DNA from 2 places in the Mangrovibacterium diazotrophicum genome. Region 1 is predicted to be linked to the other one. Evidence: riboswitches for the same ligand, from Rfam matches in the RefSeq annotation. Region 1 holds a riboswitch; the other holds the start of a gene.
What was found. A riboswitch is a leader RNA that binds a small molecule or an ion and turns the genes downstream of it on or off. The one in region 1 is predicted to bind cobalamin.
Positions count from the first base shown of each region.

Region 2: linked by a shared signal. The riboswitch ahead of BC643_RS11225 (hypothetical protein) and the one ahead of BC643_RS13195 (TonB-dependent receptor plug domain-containing protein) in region 1 are both predicted to bind cobalamin.

Region 1 is NZ_RAPN01000001.1:3,355,054-3,358,497, forward strand. It holds gene BC643_RS13185 (ABC transporter ATP-binding protein) at 1-607, shown strand, start outside; gene BC643_RS13190 (NUDIX hydrolase) at 681-1,448, shown strand; cobalamin riboswitch at 1,515-1,720, shown strand; gene BC643_RS13195 (TonB-dependent receptor plug domain-containing protein) at 1,810-3,444, shown strand, end outside.
Region 2 is NZ_RAPN01000001.1:2,841,239-2,844,682, forward strand. It holds gene BC643_RS11210 (cobaltochelatase subunit CobN) at 1-395, opposite strand, end outside; gene BC643_RS11215 (DUF2149 domain-containing protein) at 361-702, opposite strand; gene BC643_RS11220 (MotA/TolQ/ExbB proton channel family protein) at 705-1,301, opposite strand; gene BC643_RS11225 (hypothetical protein) at 1,302-1,922, opposite strand; cobalamin riboswitch at 2,026-2,245, opposite strand; gene BC643_RS11230 (OsmC family protein) at 2,308-2,817, opposite strand; gene BC643_RS11235 (FAD-binding oxidoreductase) at 2,911-3,444, opposite strand, start outside.

The sequences.
Region 1 (3,444 bases):
TAAAAATCTGAAAGAACTCTCGCTGCAAAAACGCGCGCAAAATATTGCCATTGTTACGCAAACGGTTGATGCCGGGCAAATCACTGTCGAGGATTACGTGCTGATGGGGCGCATGCCGTATCATTCACGATTTCAGTTTTTCGAGACGAAACGAGACTACGAGCTGGCTCAAAAATACATGGAGTTGACCGGTGTTTTGAAGCACAAAGACAAGCTGATGACCGAGCTCAGTGGCGGTGAGCAACAACGTGCAGCCATTGCCCGGGCATTAACACAGGAACCGGAGTTGCTTTTGCTTGATGAACCAACATCCCACCTCGATATTACCCACCAGGTACGCATTCTGAATTTGCTTCAACGGTTGAATGACGAAATGGGATTAACAGTTTTGATGGTTGTTCACGATCTCAATTTGGCTTCCGAGTACTGCGATCAGTTAATTATGTTCCGGGAGGGGAAAATATTTCTGCAAGGAAAACCGGAAAATGTACTTACTTTCGAAACGATCGAAGAGGTTTACAAGACCCCGGTAATCACCCGAATCAACCCGTATTCCAATAAACCGGTGATCTTTTTGGTTAGCGAGAAAATGATGAAGAATCGTTAAATGATGTTTCAGTGACACAATCTTTGAGAAGTCTGCTGAAAATGTTTAATTTGAGCTAAATTATTTAACTAGCATGACTATCAAAAGCGAAATCAACCTGAATTCTCCTTCTTCAGAATACCTGTCTCATTTATCGATTGACTGTGTGGTTTTCGGATTTCACGAAAACCAGTTGAAAGTGTTGTTGCTCGAGTCAAACTTCTTCGAAGAGTGGGCATTACCGGGCGGATTTGTTCGCCACAAAGAAACACTTGAGGAGGCAGCTACCCGCATTCTGCAGGAACGAACCGGAGTCGACGAAATCTTCCTGACACAATTCCGTGTATTCAGCGATCCGGAGCGGAAAAACCCCGGCTTCAAACCCGATTCGATGCAGAAAGCAGGCATCAGCATGGAGAACTTCGATTGGTTAAATCAACGCTTTTTGTCGGTTGGTTTTTATGCATTGATCGAGTTTTCGAAAGTCAACCCGCAGCCTGATTTGTATTCGTCGAAATGCGAATGGAAGAACGTTGAGGAAGTTTGCTCACTGATGATGGATCACAACGAAATTTTGGAAGCGGCATTGGAAACGCTTCGTTTGCAGTTGCGCTATCAACCAATTGGTTACAACTTGCTGCCCGAGAAATTTACCATGCCCGAGCTGCAAAAGCTCTACGAAACGATTTTGGGACGTGAACTCGATCGTCGCAACTTCCAACGTAAAATATTAAGCTACAAAATTGTGAAGCGATTGCCCGAACGCCGGACAGGTGTTGCCTACAAGGCACCTTATCTATACAGCTTCGATTTGGATGTTTACAACAGAGCACTGACGGATGGTCTTTCCGGTGATTGGTGATCGTTAGCAGAACTTGAATTTTTAAGGAATTTTAAGGACTTCATGAAGTCCGACAAAAATAATTCCTACTTTTGTCGCGGATTTGGTTCCAGCGATCCGGCAGTTGTCGGATCCGGATGAAAAGGGAATCCGGTGTAAATCCGGAGCTGTACCCGCAGCTGTAAACCTCGGTAATCTTTCTGAAACCCCTGCCACTGTTTCCAAACAAGCGAGACGGGAAGGCATCAGAAAGAGAGGTGAGCCAGAAGACCTGCCATAATCTTTTTAAGTATTAACAATAGCTTCGGGAATAAAGCTGGTGAAATAGTATAATCAGGTATTTTTCACAATTTTATCCTAAGCTCATATTCTGAAAAAAGAAATGAGAAGGTTTGTTCTATCTTTTGGTTTGTTGGCTTTTTTATCGGGTAGTTTGTTTGCCCAGGAAGAGCAATTGGCCGATTCTGTTCTCTTACACGAGGTGGCGACCTATGCCCCTTACAAAAAGTACCAGGCTGGTGCAAAGGTGGAGTCCATCCCCACTGATCAAATTGAAACTGCCCAATCGGGGGCCCTCGATCAATTATTGATGCAATTCACGCCGATTTATCTGAAGTCAAATGCAGGTGGTTTGTCAACAATCCGGATTCGCGGAACTGCTGCGGATCACACCTCAGTGAACTTTGGGGGTATCAACATCAACTCACTGACGCTGGGGCATTCCGATTTTTCGAGTGTGCCGGTCTACTTGTTCGATGGTATTGATTTGCAGTACGGATCATCCTCGGCGGTGAACGGTTCCGGTTCGATTGGTGGTGCTGTTTACCTGGGCCTGAGCAACGATTGGACGGATGGTGCCCGCGTAAAAGCAACTGTTTCGCAAGGATCGTTTGGTGAGCAATTGTATGGGGCCAAGGTGTTTGTTGGAAATGGCAAGTTTGAGTCGGTTACACGGTTGTACTATCACATGCTAAAGAACGACTTTCCGTTTACACGGCCTAGCGATGGGAAAAAGTTTGACCAGCAAAATGCGATGATCGAGAACATGGGAATGATACAGGAACTGAATTACCGGTTTAATGCGAAAGAATGGTGGAAAACGGCGGTTTGGCTGGAACACGACTGGCACCAGGTACAGGCCCTGATGAGTGAACATCCATTAAATGCAGCAGGAGAGACGCTGGATAATAAACACATCCGCATCTGGTCGGAATATGAGAACCGGAAACACGCCCTTCAATATAAAGGAGGCTTGGGTTTTGTGCATGACATGCAGCTGTACAATTCAAATGAATTGCAGAAAATCGGAACAAATCGGCTGATCGCAGAGGTGGAGGCCAAACAGGATGTGCAGGCTAACTTTGGCTACAAGTTTGGTGCAAAATATACCTACATCAAACCGAATGTATATGCTTACTCGTCGGATGATATCGACTATGAACAGCGAGCATCTTTCTACCTATCGTCTTTTTACCTGCCTTTGAATACCTTGAAGCTGACCTTGAACCTGCGTCAGGAGTTGGTGACTGATTTCAAAGCGCCTCTAACACCTTCTTTTGGAGCCGAGTACCGGTTGTTGCTTACGGATGTTTCGGCGTTTAAACTAACCGGTAATCTGGCGAAAAGCTATCGCATACCCACCTTTAACGACCGATTTTGGCCTGAAGTTGGTAACGCTGACTTGAAGCCGGAAAAAGGAATGAATTATGAGCTGGCACTCCAGTATCAATATTGCTCGGCTTCATTCCAGTCAGACATCAAAGTCAGTGGTTTTTATATGGATGTGAAAGATTGGATTGAATGGCGACCAGGAAGTGTGGGTTGGGAACCTGAAAACCGCTCTCGGGTGATTAGTAAAGGGATAGAATTTACTTCGAATAGCGATATTTTCCTGAATAAAACGACAATGAACTTTCGACTAAACTACACCTTCAACCCAACTGAAATAAAAGAAGACGAAGTTTCGAGTTTGGTTGGGACCGAGCTGATTTATACGCCTAAACACATGGGGAATGCG
Region 2 (3,444 bases), 510 kb from region 1:
CTGTCGGCGAGTTTATCTGCACCGACAGCGTAGATTTTCGCACCATGCCGGCTTGCCTGTTTAAGCTCTTTCACCGCCTGGCTAACGATCTCGGCATGAAGTACGTCCGCAAAAATCAGATCACTTTCAGCAACAAACTGTTTTTCCTGCTGGTAATAACGGGAGTACGGAAACACCCGCACTTCAATCGGCTTTCCATCCTTCGTTGCAACCTTAATCGCCTCCGCAGCCCGCTCTCCAAGCTGCGTGTACGAGTCGGACAGCAGCAGCGACACCCGCAACGGCTTTGCTTCGGCCACAGTGCGACTGCTAAAAGCAAGTTGCAACAGCATAGCGAGCAGTAAAATCGTGTATTTTGTTTTATTCGTTCTCAGGCACATAAATAACCTTTCCATTTTCGAGTTGGTAAGCCGTTCCCAAGCGGAGCCCTTTTCCCTCGGCTTCCTGCGGGGTGACTTTCTCAATTTTCACATCTTTTCCTTTCTTGGTGATGATCTGCATCTCGCCATTGGCGCCTTTCTTGGTAATCGTCACTTCCGAATTTGGGTCGAACATGTCGACCATATTGAAGGCCATGAACAAAGCGAAAATGAGCGCGACGATAAAGACCACACTGGCATCGAACAGGTTGGCAACACCGCTCATTGGGTCGTCGTCCAGCCCGTCTTCCGCCCTCTGCGTTTGTCTGTTTAATATGCGCATGCTTAGTTGAATTGATTGTGTTTAACTTCCGATGATTGTTTCCCCTGAAAGTGACCATGCGCCTTCAGGTTGAGCAGCGCTTTCTCGGCAACAACCTCGCAATGCAGGCGGTCGGCGTTGTACCAGTTCTGCCGGATCATCACCAGCACATAGGCAACCAATCCGCAAGCCAGACCGATGATGGTTGTGGTGAAGGCCGTAACCATGTTCACCGACATGACCATCATATCGCCCTGCGACAGCGATGCCAATGCCGTTCCCATCGGAATCAGGGTTCCCATCAGCCCCAGCGTCGGACCGGCTTTGATGGCCAGCCGCAGTAATTTCAACGAATGATTCTGCTTCATTTCCCACAGGCGCAGGTACTGCACGACTTCAATCTCGGCCAGCTCGACGCCGGGCTTCGATGCAAAAATCAACTCCAGTTGTTGGTTGAAACTGGCACCGGCTTCGAATGTCTTCGAACGGCGTACACGATAAAGGCGCAGGCTCTGCCCCGCCTGAAAAATGAGCCACAGGCCGCAAAGCACAATGCAGATCATTACAGGCACCAACAGCAATGTGGACGCCTGGTATAAAAGAGATTCCAGAAATTTCATCTATGATTTGTTTTGAGGTGTTTTTAAATAACCAAGGAGGAAGACAAGCAGCAAAATGCCCGAAAGGATCCAACCATTCACGGTTTCGTAAGCTGTGGAGATCGGTTCCAGATCCGGTTTCTGATCGGCTCCGGCGAAAAGTTGCAGCGTTTCCGTGAATTGAAAAGCGGCCAAAATAAAAAGCAGAATGAGCGCAACCCGTAGCAATTGCAACTTCTTATTCCGAACCAGCACAAGCGCCAGCGCCGCTGTCAACACAAGCACAATTAACTGCCACATCAACGCCCGGACCTCCCGCTCCATTCCCATTTTCACCAGGTAAGTACCCAGAAAAACGGCGTAGTAAATCGTACTTCCAAGCGTCGCGTAGGCCGAAGCTCGTCCCAGTTGCCAAGCCGTCAAAATTGCCAGCACCAAAAAAGGAGCCGAAACCACAAATGCCGGAATTCCTTCTTGAAACAAGATAGTTGCACCGAGGAAAAACAAGCTCAAGAGCGTCCAGCCAAATGCGGACCAAAGTGCCGTGCCTCGTTTTATCACAAGCGTATTCAAATTGCTGCAACCAGCAACAATACCAATGACGGTTAGAGCATCGATGCCCAAATTCAAATTGTTGATCATGTCCTGTTTGTTCGTTTCAAATCACACAAACAACAATATTCCGTCTATCAGAAAGTATAAAATTGGTTTCTGTTACAGCTGCTCTAACTCCCGAAAGCGTGGAATACTGTCGTCGTTTATGGCAGGTCTTCTGGCTTGTTCCGTTCAAAAAAGCCTTCCCGTTTCATTGGAGTTGAAACAGTGGCATCTTTTTTTTGAACACAAATGGAACTTACAGCTGCGGGTACAGCTCCGGAATTCCGGGATTTTTCATCACCGGGCACCGGATTCCCTTTTCATCCGAAACTCGTGAAAGATTCGGGAACCATAACGGCACAAAAATAGAAATTCTGGATTCTAATGGAGAAACAAAATTGAATTCGTGGGAAAATTTAAGATAACCCGCCTATTTTGAAACCGAGGAACTGACGGTCATTGCAGGTGAATTTTTCAAGCTTTGCAGGACGACACAGTAGCGCTCTGTCAGCTCAACCAGCTTCGATACTTTCTCCGGATCGGCAGTTGTATCCAAGTCGAAAAACAACCGGATACCGGAAAAACCAACCGGAGCCTCTTTCGAAACACCAAGCGTTCCCCGGAAATCGAGATCGCCTTCTGCCCGCACAACCGCATCCTTCAGCTCTACACCAATGGCTGTCGCCACGGCATTCAGCGTTACTCCGGCACAGGCAGCCAAAGCCTCGAGCAACATATCGCCCGAACAAACAGCCATTCCATTCCCTCCCGTTGCCGGGTGCAATCCGGCGGTTACCAACGCTTTCCCCGTCTCCACACGGCAACTAATGCCATCGGCCAATCGAGCCTGCGCTTTCAAGGTAACCATCGCGGTATCTGGCTCTTCTTTGTATTTTGTTTTCAAAGGCGACTGCAGCCTTCTCAATTCTTCTGCATCCATAATGGTTTAGTTGTTTCAGTTTGACTAAAATGAAACCGGAACCTATAAAAGGCTCCGGCCAATCTCACTCACATCCTCATCAATACAAAACGCCTATGGTTTAATATTTTGATTCATATGAAACGTGTTGTGCGGGTCGTATTTTGCTTTAAGCTTTGCCAATCGCTCGTAGTTGACACCGTAAGCTGCTTTAATCCGGTCGTTTTCTTCTTCGGTCATAAAGTTCACGTAAGCCCCTCCCGACGCAAACGGAGCTGATGCTTTGAAGAAATTGCGGGACCAGGAGACACACTTTTCATCTTCGCTTTGGGTTTCCCACCGGCCGTGAACATTCATAACAAACTTCATGTCGCGGGCACTGTAGGCCGTGGCATCAGCAGGAACTTCGTTCATTTTACCTCCGACGACCCCGATAAAGATCTCGCAGTGCGGCGATGGTAGTTTGCCCGTGTATTCAATCATGGCATCAAACAAACCATCTTGCAGGTGTGTGAAATTATGCGACTTCCAATAGTTCCGGAAACCAGGGGTTAGCAGTGGATCAAACGCCTGCTGCCAGCCGATGTAGGGAACCATTCCCAGATGTTCACCGACCGGAGTGCCAAAATCACGGATCGGGGCAGCCAG